One region of the Clostridium nitrophenolicum genome, then DNA from elsewhere that is predicted to be linked to it. Evidence: a T-box and tRNA genes for the amino acid it is inferred to sense, from the RefSeq annotation. Region 1 holds a T-box; the other regions hold tRNA genes.
The links. The T-box of region 1 lies ahead of alaS (alanine--tRNA ligase). A T-box ahead of a tRNA ligase gene usually reads a tRNA of that ligase, here a tRNA-Ala.
Positions count from the first base shown of each region.

Region 2: it encodes a tRNA-Ala, which carries the amino acid that the T-box ahead of alaS (alanine--tRNA ligase) is inferred to sense. The anticodon was not compared.
Region 3: it encodes a tRNA-Ala, which carries the amino acid that the T-box ahead of alaS (alanine--tRNA ligase) is inferred to sense. The anticodon was not compared.

Region 1 covers NZ_AP042469.1:4,260,577-4,264,602, reverse strand. The annotation lists gene nifU (Fe-S cluster assembly scaffold protein NifU) at 9-437, shown strand; gene ACZ5N4_RS20185 (PRC-barrel domain-containing protein) at 639-1,163, shown strand; gene ACZ5N4_RS20180 (AI-2E family transporter) at 1,132-2,160, shown strand; T-box leader at 2,268-2,484, shown strand; gene alaS (alanine--tRNA ligase) at 2,542-4,026, shown strand, end outside.
Region 2 covers NZ_AP042469.1:5,429,075-5,433,100, reverse strand. The annotation lists rRNA gene ACZ5N4_RS25780 (23S ribosomal RNA) at 1-1,924, shown strand, start outside; rRNA gene rrf (5S ribosomal RNA) at 2,059-2,175, shown strand; tRNA gene ACZ5N4_RS25770 (tRNA-Ile) at 2,183-2,259, shown strand; tRNA gene ACZ5N4_RS25765 (tRNA-Ala) at 2,265-2,340, shown strand; rRNA gene ACZ5N4_RS25760 (16S ribosomal RNA) at 2,846-4,026, shown strand, end outside.
Region 3 covers NZ_AP042469.1:332,071-336,096, forward strand. The annotation lists rRNA gene ACZ5N4_RS01540 (16S ribosomal RNA) at 422-1,930, shown strand; tRNA gene ACZ5N4_RS01545 (tRNA-Ala) at 2,018-2,093, shown strand; tRNA gene ACZ5N4_RS01550 (tRNA-Ile) at 2,097-2,173, shown strand; rRNA gene ACZ5N4_RS01555 (23S ribosomal RNA) at 2,401-4,026, shown strand, end outside.

The DNA of each region.
Region 1 (4,026 bases):
TAATTATGATGTACAGTGAAAAAGTTATGGAACATTTTAGAAATCCTAGAAATGTTGGCGAAATTGAAGATGCTAACGGAGTAGGAGAAGTTGGAAACCCACAATGTGGAGATATAATGAAAATTTATATAAAGGTAGAAGATAACATAATAAAAGATGTAAAATTTAAGACTTTTGGATGTGGATCAGCTATAGCTTCATCAAGTATGGCTACAGAACTTATAAAGGGAAAAACTGTAGAGGATGCATGGAATTTAACTAACAAAGCTGTTGCTGAAGCTTTAGACGGACTTCCACCTGTTAAGATGCATTGCTCAGTGCTAGCAGAAGAAGCTATTCACAAAGCAATAAACAATTATAGAGAGTCAGTAGGATTAGAACCTTGGGAAATGAAAACTCATTCAGAACATATTCATGACCACGTACACGGAGAATAAAAATAAAGCCATTAGCTATTGCTAATGGCTTTATTTTTTATGGGACACTGGGCTGAAAGTTAACTTATACGACCGAATATATTTACAGTTCTTTGTTACGTAAATACTTTTTCTTTTATAGTTATATTTATTAGTTTTATTGGAAAACATACTAAAAGGTAAAGTGAAACTTGCTTTATTTATATATCATGGGGTGATAGTATGTATAGAACAAGAGATTTTATGCTTATGGATGTGATAAGTGTAAATGGCAAGAAACTCGGATTTATCAATGATATATTAATAGATTTTAATAAAAAAAAAGTAGTTGGATTTAGTATATCATCTACTAGTTTGTTAAGGAAAAATTTAAATGTCATGATTGAGAATGTAGTAAGTTTTAATTCAGTTATGGTTACTACTGAAACATTTAAAGGAAAATTTCTAGAATTTAAAGATATTAAAGGAATGGATATTAAAGACAGAAGAGGCAATATAATAGGAATGATTGAAGATATTTTATTCGATGAAGATTCTTTTATCATAGGAGCAGTAATAATATCTACAGGTTTTATTACAAATTTTATCTCAGGCAAAAAAATAATATTAATAAATAATTTAGTGCTAGGAGAAAAAAATATGCTTTATAACGAAAGAAATGCAAACCTCAATTTTACAAGTTTACCGCATAAATTGTTTATGGAAGATGATGTGAATGAAAAAAATAGAAAGAAAGATACTTTTTAAATACATAATACTCCTTGTAGGTATACTGTTAATAATATTTCTATGTCTTAAAAACTCTGTCATTAGAGAGGTTCTATATTTACTATTTATATCATTTATAATTGCATATACTGTAAGGCCATTGCAAAAAAAGATGCAGCAATATGGAATGAGTAGGAGAACAACAGCATTGGTATTGATATGCGTACTAATACTAATAGTTATAGCTGCAGTTACATTATTAATACCATCAATATTTAAGGAAAGTTTAAATATAAATACAACCTTTGATAATATTCAAAGACTCGTAGATAAATTCTATTCTAAACTAAAACCATTAAGCAACAATAAAACGATGTATATTATAATTGATAAGTTACATAATAGAATAAACAACCAGACAATAGGATTTTTTACAAATATATTTGAATCTGCACTAAACATCGGTCAAAATATTGTTACTATAGCTGTAGTACCTATAATATCATACTACTTTTTATCAGATGGGCATAGTATAGGAAATAGAATATTAAACTTTTTTCCAATTAAAAGCAGAACGATGGTAAGAAAGATAGGCTGTGATATAGATAAAATACTTGGAAGATATATTGTAAGTCAATTACTTTTATGTTTACTTATTGGAGTAGCGACCTTCATAATTCTTATTTTTTTAAAAGTAGATTTTCCAGTAATTTTATCTATATTGAACGCATTTTTCAATATAGTTCCATATTTTGGGCCAATATTTGGAGCAATTCCTGCAATATTTATCGCATTAGTGGATTCTCCGGAAAAGGCACTATATACATGTATATGGTTATACCTTCTGCAGCAGATTGAAGGAAATATAATTTCTCCAAAGATAACTGGTGATAGTATTAGTATGCATCCTCTAATAGTAATATTACTACTTATAATAGGGGGAAAGGCTGCAGGCTTTTTAGGAATGATACTGGCAATTCCAATTGGAGTTATAATAAAAATAGTATATGAAGATTTAAACTACTATTTATTTTAGAATTTTTGTAAAAGCATTAAATATATTTTTATTTTTATTTAGTATTAACTATAAACAAATATTGACACAGATTATATTTTTATTTATAATTTGTATCATAATTAGATATCAAGACAATGATTGGAAGGAGTAAATATACTCTGTTACACAAAGAGAGGAAGTGCTTGGTGAAAACTTCTTGTAACATATGTTGAAGCAGTCCAGGAGTCATATTATTTAAAGAGATCAGCTTATATGTAAAACAAATTATTGTTAGCATAAATTAGAAGTACTAGTAAAGCTGAGAATTAGGGTGGTACCACGGAATAAACTTTCGTCCCTTACGGGATGAGGGTTTTTTTTATTAAACAAATAAATTTAAGTTACAAAGGAGAGATGACAATGGAAAAGTTAGGCTTAAATCAAATTAGAGAGATGTATTTAAGCTTTTTTGAGAGCAAAGGTCATTTAAGACTACCGAGTTATTCACTTATACCTAAGAATGATAAGAGTTTACTACTAATAAATGCAGGTATGGCACCTTTAAAGCCATATTTTACAGGTATGCAGACTCCACCAAGAACTAGAATTACTACTTCTCAAAAATGCATAAGAACTGGGGACATAGAAAATGTAGGAAAAACTTCTAGACACGGAACGTTCTTTGAGATGCTTGGTAACTTCTCATTTGGAGATTATTTTAAGGAAGAGATTATTCCATGGGCATGGGAGTTTACAACAGAAGTTTTAAAGCTGCCTAAAGATAAATTGTATGTAACTATTTATTTAGATGACGATGAGTCTTTTGACATATGGACTAATAAAACAGATATTGATCCTTCAAGAATATTTAGGTTAGGAAAAGATGATAACTTTTGGGAGTTAGGTATTGGACCTTGTGGACCTTGTTCAGAAATACACTTTGACAGAGGAGAAGGAAAATTAAATAGTGCAGAGGAATTTGTTAAAGCCTCAGATGAAGATAGGGTAATTGAGTTTTGGAATCTTGTATTTACACAGTTTGATAAGGATGAAGCAGGAAATTATAATAGACTTGCAAAGCCCAATATAGATACAGGAATGGGACTTGAGAGAATTGCCGTAATAATGCAAGGTAAAAATAACATATTTGAAGTTGATACTTTGAGAGCAATACTTGATGAAATAAGTAAAATGGCAGATGTAGAATACGGAAAAGATGAAAAAACTGATATTTCCATGAGAGTTATAACTGACCATATTAGAAGTGTAACCTTTATGACTAGTGATGGGATTTTACCATCTAATGAAGGAAGAGGATATGTTCTTAGAAGGCTTTTAAGAAGAGCTGCAAAACACGGAAAATCCTTAGGAATAAATGAAGGATTTTTGTATAAGCTAACAGATGTAGTTATAGATAGTTCAAGTGGAAATTATGCAGAGCTTAAAGAGAAAAGAGACTATATAAAGAAGGTTATAAAATTAGAAGAAGAAAGATTCGATGAAACTATAGATAGTGGAATGCATATAGTAAATGAATACATAGAAGATCTTCAAAATAGTAGTGCATTTGTACTATCAGGGGAAAGGGCTTTCAAACTATATGATACCTATGGATTTCCTATAGAGCTTACTCAAGAGATACTTGAAGAAAAAGGTATGACAGTAGATCTAGATGGTTTTGATAGAGAAATGCAAAACCAAAGAGAAAGAGCAAGAGCAGCTAGAGAAGAGACTAACTACATGGGGGCTAAAGACACAATATTAAACAAAATTCCTTTAGAAATAGAAACTGAATTTAATGGCTATGATACTCTAGAATTAAATTCAAAGGTAAAAGTTTTAATAAAAGGAGAGGAATTTGTAAATCAGCTTTGTGAAGGTGAAAAAGGAATTATAGTCACTGAA
Region 2 (4,026 bases), 1.2 Mb from region 1:
CAGCAGTCAGACTACGAATGATAAGATCCGTGGTCAAAAGGGAAACAGCCCAGATCATCAGCTAAGGTCCCAAAGTGTAAGTTAAGTGGAAAAGGATGTGGGATTTCTAAGACAACTAGGATGTTGGCTTAGAAGCAGCCACTCATTCAAAGAGTGCGTAATAGCTCACTAGTCGAGAGATCCTGCGCCGAAGATGTCCGGGGCTAAAACTTACCACCGAAGCTATGGGCTCGAAAGAGCGGTAGAGGAGCTTCCTGTATGGATTGAAGTCGTACCGAAAGGAGCGGTGGACTGTACAGGAGTGAGTATGCTGGCATAAGTAGCGAGAAATAAGTGAGAATCTTATTGGTCGAAAACCTAAGGTTTCCTGAGGAAGGCTCGTCCGCTCAGGGTTAGTCGGGACCTAAGCCGAGGCCGAAAGGCGTAGGTGATGGACAATCGGTTGATATTCCGATACCGCCAACTGACGTTATTACAAATGGGATGACGCAGGAGGATAAGATGTGCGCACTATTGGATGTGCGTCTAAGCACTTAGACATGTTTAACAGGCAAATCCGTTAAACTTAGTTGAGGTGTGATGGGGAGCCCTTATGGGCGAAGTATCTGATTCCACGCTGCCAAGAAAAGTCTCTATGGAGGAAGTTGGTGCCCGTACCGCAAACCGACACAGGTAGGTGAGGAGAGAATCCTAAGACCAGCGGAAGAATTGTTGTCAAGGAACTCGGCAAATTGACCCCGTAAGTTAGCGATAAGGGGTGCCTACGCAAGTAGGTCGCAGAGAATAGGCCCAAGCAACTGTTTAGCAAAAACACAGGTCTCTGCTAAAGCGAAAGCTGATGTATAGGGGCTGACGCCTGCCCGGTGCTGGAAGGTTAAGGGGAACACTTAGCGCAAGCGAAGGTGTGAACTTAAGCCCCAGTAAACGGCGGCCGTAACTATAACGGTCCTAAGGTAGCGAAATTCCTTGTCGGGTAAGTTCCGACCCGCACGAATGGCGTAATGACTTGGGCACTGTCTCGACAACAAATCCGGCGAAATTGTAGTGCAAGTGAAGATGCTTGCTACCCGCGATTGGACGGAAAGACCCCGTAGAGCTTTACTGTAGCTTAGCATTGAGTTTCGGTATTGTCTGTACAGGATAGGTGGGAGACTGAGAAACAAGGGCGTCAGCCTTTGTGGAGTCATCCTTGGGATACCACCCTGACAGTACTGGGATTCTAACCGGCGGCCATGAATCTGGTCACGGGACATTGTTAGGTGGGCAGTTTGACTGGGGCGGTCGCCTCCTAAAAAGTAACGGAGGCGCCCAAAGGTTCCCTCAGAACGGTTGGAAATCGTTCGTAGAGTGCAAAGGCAGAAGGGAGCCTGACTGCGACACATACAAGTGGAGCAGGGACGAAAGTCGGGCTTAGTGATCCGGTGGTTCCTCGTGGGAGGGCCATCGCTCAACGGATAAAAGCTACCTCGGGGATAACAGGCTGATCTCCCCCAAGAGTCCACATCGACGGGGAGGTTTGGCACCTCGATGTCGGCTCGTCGCATCCTGGGGCTGAAGTAGGTCCCAAGGGTTGGGCTGTTCGCCCATTAAAGCGGCACGCGAGCTGGGTTCAGAACGTCGTGAGACAGTTCGGTCCCTATCCGTCGCGGGCGTAGGAAATTTGAGAGGAGCTGTCCTTAGTACGAGAGGACCGGGATGGACTGACCTCTGGTGCACCAGTTGTTCCGCCAGGAGCACAGCTGGGTAGCTATGTCGGGACGGGATAAACGCTGAAAGCATCTAAGCGTGAAGCCCACCTCAAGATTAGATTTCCCATAGCGTAAGCTAGTAAGACCCCTTGAAGAACACAAGGTTGATAGGTCAGAGGTGTAAGCATGGTAACATGTTCAGCTGACTGATACTAATAGGTCGAGGGCTTGACCAAATACATTCACTGTGCAATTTTCAGAGAACAAATGTGTAAATTACTCAATGTTCTCAAAAAAGTTTGATAAACACTAAAAAAGTGTTGACAAACCTAAGCGAATCCAGTATAATATAAAACTGTGATGAGTAATATCTGGTGATTATGACGTGAAGGTAACACCCGTTCCCATTCCGAACACGACGGTTAAGCTTCATAGTGCCGATGGTACTGCAGGGGAGACCCTGTGGAAGAGTAGGTCGTCGCCAGGTCAGATATGGATCTTTAGCTCAGTTGGTTAGAGCAACCGGCTCATAACCGGTTGGTCCGGGGTTCGAGTCCCTGAAGGTCCACCATTTATGGGGGTATAGCTCAGTTGGGAGAGCATCTGCCTTGCACGCAGAGGGTCAAGAGTTCGAATCTCTTTATCTCCACCATAAAAAAGAGTGATGTTTATCACTCTTTTTTTTATGTATTTAATGCTATCAGTTAAATTAACGTACATTTATTTTTCTATAAATATAGGTAGGAAGTATATTTATTAAGAGTATATCTATATAGTAAATAAGTAAATATATGATTGTCATATTTAAATTGCATAAGCATTATATTAGTTGTATATTTTGTATGTATAGATTTGTATAAAGAAACCATCTTATGAAATATAGTTTTTTGAAAAATGTTATTGACATAGAACTACTTATCGTGATATTATGTAAAAGTCGCTGAGAGACAACAATACAAGTATTAATAATAAAAAAAGTATTGACAAGGCTCCTAGCTTATGATAAACTTTAAAAGGTCGTTAAGAGAACGACATGATCCTTGAAAATTAAACAGAGGTTAAAAATCAAGATGATTTTTATTAAGTAAACTAAACCAGCAATTCTTTTGAACTACTTGTTAGTAGTCAAAAACAACAGTAATGAGCATTCAAACTTTTAAATTGAGAGTTTGATCCTGGCTCAGGACGAACGCTGGCGGCGTGCCTAACACATGCAAGTCGAGCGATGAAACCCTTCGGGGTGGATTAGCGGCGGACGGGTGAGTAACACGTGGGTAACCTGCCTCAAAGAGGGGGATAGCCTCCCGAAAGGGAGATTAATACCGCATAACATTAGTTTTTCGCATGGAGAACTAATTAAAGGAGTAATCCGCTTTGAGATGGACCCGCGGCGCATTAGCTAGTTGGTGAGGTAAAGGCTCACCAAGGCGACGATGCGTAGCCGACCTGAGAGGGTGATCGGCCACATTGGAACTGAGACACGGTCCAGACTCCTACGGGAGGCAGCAGTGGGGAATATTGCACAATGGGCGAAAGCCTGATGCAGCAACGCCGCGTGAGTGATGAAGGCCTTCGGGTTGTAAAGCTCTGTCTTTTGGGACGATAATGACGGTACCAAAGGAGGAAGCCACGGCTAACTACGTGCCAGCAGCCGCGGTAATACGTAGGTGGCGAGCGTTGTCCGGATTTACTGGGCGTAAAGGATGCGTAGGCGGATTTTTAAGTGAGATGTGAAATACCCGGGCTTAACTTGGGTGCTGCATTTCAAACTGGAAGTCTAGAGTGCGGGAGAGGAGAGTGGAATTCCTAGTGTAGCGGTGAAATGCGTAGAGATTAGGAAGAACACCAGTGGCGAAGGCGACTCTCTGGACCGTAACTGACGCTGAGGCATGAAAGCGTGGGTAGCAAACAGGATTAGATACCCTGGTAGTCCACGCCGTAAACGATGAGTACTAGGTGTAGGAGGTATCGACCCCTTCTGTGCCGCAGTTAACACAATAAGTACTCCGCCTGGGAAGTACGATCGCAAGATTAAAACTCAAAGGAATTGACGGGGGCCCGCACAAGCAGCGGAGCATGTGGTTTAATTCGAAGCAACGCGAAGAACCTTACCTAGACTTGACATCTCCTGAATTACTCGTAATGGAGGAAGCCCTTCGGGGCAGGAAGACAGGTGGTGCATGGTTGTCGTCAGCTCGTGTCGTGAGATGTTAGGTTAAGTCCTGCAACGAGCGCAACCCTTATCATTAGTTGCTACCATTAAGTTGAGCACTCTAGTGAGACTGCCCGGGTTAACCGGGAGGAAGGTGGGGATGACGTCAAATCATCATGCCCCTTA
Region 3 (4,026 bases), 1.8 Mb from region 1:
TTATAAAATAGATAAAGAGTTCGTTGACAGAATAATAAAATTAGCTAAGTAAGGCTTTACAAGATTTAAGAGCAAACTTATCCTAGTGTATCAGTATATGAAAAATCAAAAAAATAGTAGATATGATTAGAATAAAAAAGATAAAGTCGGATAAATAAGAGTATATTAGATTCATAAGCAATGTTTTGTGATAGAATAACACATGTCGTCGAGAGATGATAAAAACTTAATGAAATCAACAAAAGAAAAATGTTGACAAGAATTAAGTTGTATGATATTCTAATAAAACCAAAATATTTGGTCTTTGAAAATTAAACAGAGGTTAAAAGTTATTTAAACTTTTATTAAGTAAACTAAACCAGCAATTCTTTTGAACTACTTGTTAGTAGTCAAAAACAACAGTAATGAGCATTCAAACTTTTAAATTGAGAGTTTGATCCTGGCTCAGGACGAACGCTGGCGGCGTGCCTAACACATGCAAGTCGAGCGATGAAGCCCTTCGGGGTGGATTAGCGGCGGACGGGTGAGTAACACGTGGGTAACCTGCCTCAAAGAGGGGGATAGCCTCCCGAAAGGGAGATTAATACCGCATAACATTAGTTTTCCGCATGGAGAACTAATTAAAGGAGCAATCCGCTTTGAGATGGACCCGCGGCGCATTAGCTAGTTGGTGAGGTAAAGGCTCACCAAGGCGACGATGCGTAGCCGACCTGAGAGGGTGATCGGCCACATTGGAACTGAGACACGGTCCAGACTCCTACGGGAGGCAGCAGTGGGGAATATTGCACAATGGGCGAAAGCCTGATGCAGCAACGCCGCGTGAGTGATGAAGGCCTTCGGGTTGTAAAGCTCTGTCTTTTGGGACGATAATGACGGTACCAAAGGAGGAAGCCACGGCTAACTACGTGCCAGCAGCCGCGGTAATACGTAGGTGGCGAGCGTTGTCCGGATTTACTGGGCGTAAAGGATGCGTAGGCGGATTTTTAAGTGAGATGTGAAATACCCGGGCTTAACTTGGGTGCTGCATTTCAAACTGGAAGTCTAGAGTGCGGGAGAGGAGAGTGGAATTCCTAGTGTAGCGGTGAAATGCGTAGAGATTAGGAAGAACACCAGTGGCGAAGGCGACTCTCTGGACCGTAACTGACGCTGAGGCATGAAAGCGTGGGTAGCAAACAGGATTAGATACCCTGGTAGTCCACGCCGTAAACGATGAGTACTAGGTGTAGGAGGTATCGACCCCTTCTGTGCCGCAGTTAACACAATAAGTACTCCGCCTGGGAAGTACGATCGCAAGATTAAAACTCAAAGGAATTGACGGGGGCCCGCACAAGCAGCGGAGCATGTGGTTTAATTCGAAGCAACGCGAAGAACCTTACCTAGACTTGACATCTCCTGAATTACTCGTAATGGAGGAAGCCCTTCGGGGCAGGAAGACAGGTGGTGCATGGTTGTCGTCAGCTCGTGTCGTGAGATGTTAGGTTAAGTCCTGCAACGAGCGCAACCCTTATCATTAGTTGCTACCATTAAGTTGAGCACTCTAGTGAGACTGCCCGGGTTAACCGGGAGGAAGGTGGGGATGACGTCAAATCATCATGCCCCTTATGTCTAGGGCTACACACGTGCTACAATGGGTAATACAAAGAGAAGCAATACAGTGATGTGGAGCAAAACTATAAAATTACCCTCAGTTCGGATTGTAGGCTGAAACTCGCCTACATGAAGCTGGAGTTGCTAGTAATCGCGAATCAGCATGTCGCGGTGAATACGTTCCCGGGCCTTGTACACACCGCCCGTCACACCATGAGAGCTGGCAACACCCGAAGTCCGTAGTCTAACCGTAAGGAAGACGCGGCCGAAGGTGGGGTTAGTGATTGGGGTGAAGTCGTAACAAGGTAGCCGTAGGAGAACCTGCGGCTGGATCACCTCCTTTCTAAGGAGTCGACAAGATAGGTAATTCTATCTTGAAGGTTTGTTTACACTCTGTTTAATTTTGAGAGACTAAATGTTTCTTAAATATGGGGGTATAGCTCAGCTGGGAGAGCACCTGCCTTGCACGCAGGGGGTCAAGGGTTCGAATCCCTTTATCTCCACCATACGGGCTTATAGCTCAGCTGGTTAGAGCGCACGCCTGATAAGCGTGAGGTCGATGGTTCGAGTCCATTTAAGCCCACCAATTGTTCTTTGAAAATTGCACAGTGATATTAAATAAAAGTAAAGCTGAAGGTAAAACTACTTATTATATAAGTAAGTAACCTTTGTAGATTTAAGAATTAATATAAATTAATAGTAGCGAGCAGAACAAGGAAGCGACTGAATGAGGAGCAGAGTTTACTTTAAGGTAAATGAGCACCGCAATGAAGGAAGCTGACGCAGTAATGCGAAGGTAATATTAATTTAGATGGTCAAGCTACAAAGGGCGCATGGTGAATGCCTTGGCACCAGTAGTCGAAGAAGGACGTGATAAGCTGCGATAAGCTTCGGGTAGGCGCAAATAGCCTGTGATCCGAAGATTTCCGAATGGGGCAACCCACACTACTAACGTAGTGTACTGTAAACTGAATTCATAGGTTTATAGGGATATACCCGGGGAACTGAAACATCTAAGTACCCGGAGGAAGAGAAAGAAAAATCGATTTCCTAAGTAGCGGCGAGCGAAAGGGAAAGAGCCCAAACCAGGAACTTGTTCCTGGGGTTGAGGACAGATCATAAACGGAGAGGTATCTTAATTGAAGAGAGCTGGAAGGCTCCGCCGTAGAAGGTAACAGCCCTGTAAGTGAAAAGAGAAGACTCTAGATCTGCTCCAGAGTACCACGAGACACGTGAAACCTTGTGGGAAGCAGGGAGGACCACCTCCCAAGGCTAAATACTAACTGGTGACCGATAGTGAAGCAGTACCGTGAGGGAAAGGTGAAAAGAACCCCGGGAGGGGAGTGAAATAGAACCTGAAACCGTGTGTCCACAACCGGTCAAAGCACTTTTACGTGCGATGACGTGCTTTTTGTAGAACGAGCCAGCGAGTTACGATATGTAGCAAGGTTAAGCACTTAAGGTGCGCAGCCGAAGGGAAACCGAGTCTGAATAGGGCAATAAGTTGCATGTCGTAGACCCGAAACCGGGTGACCTATCCATGGACAGGTTGAAGCGGAAGTAAAATTCCGTGGAGGACCGAACCACGTTGGTGTTGAAAAACCATGGGATGAGCTGTGGATAGCGGAGAAATTCCAATCGAACTCGGAGATAGCTGGTTCTCCTCGAAATAGCTTTAGGGCTAGCGTTGAGAATGAGTAATGGAGGTAGAGCACTGAATGGGCTAGGGGCTGACAACAGTTACTGAACCCTATCAAACTCCGAATGCCATATACTTGAATCTCAGCAGTCAGACTACGAATGATAAGATCCGTGGTCAAAAGGGAAACAGCCCAGATCATCAGCTAAGGTCCCAAAGTGTAAGTTAAGTGGAAAAGGATGTGGGATTTCTAAGACAACTAGGATGTTGGCTTAGAAGCAGCCACTCATTCAAAGAGTGCGTAATAGCTCACTAGTCGAGAGATCCTGCGCCGAAGATGTCCGGGGCTAAAACTTACCACCGAAGCTATGGGCTCGAAAGAGCGGTAGAGGAGCTTCCTGTATGGATTGAAGTCGTACCGAAAGGAGCGGTGGACTGTACAGGAGTGAGTATGCTGGCATAAGTAGCGAGAAATAAGTGAGAATCTTATTGGTCGAAAACCTAAGGTTTCCTGAGGAAGGCTCGTCCGCTCAGGGTTAGTCGGGACCTAAGCCGAGGCCGAAAGGCGTAGGTGATGGACAATCGGTTGATATTCCGATACCGCCAACTGACGTTATTACAAATGGGATGACGCAGGAGGATAAGATGTGCGCACTATTGGATGTGCGTCTAAGCACTTAGACATGTTTAACAGGCAAATCCGTTAAACTTAGTTGAGGTGTGATGGGGAGCCCTTATGGGCGAAGTATCTGATTCCACGCTGCCAAGAAAAGTCTCTATGGAGGAAGTTGGTGCCCGTA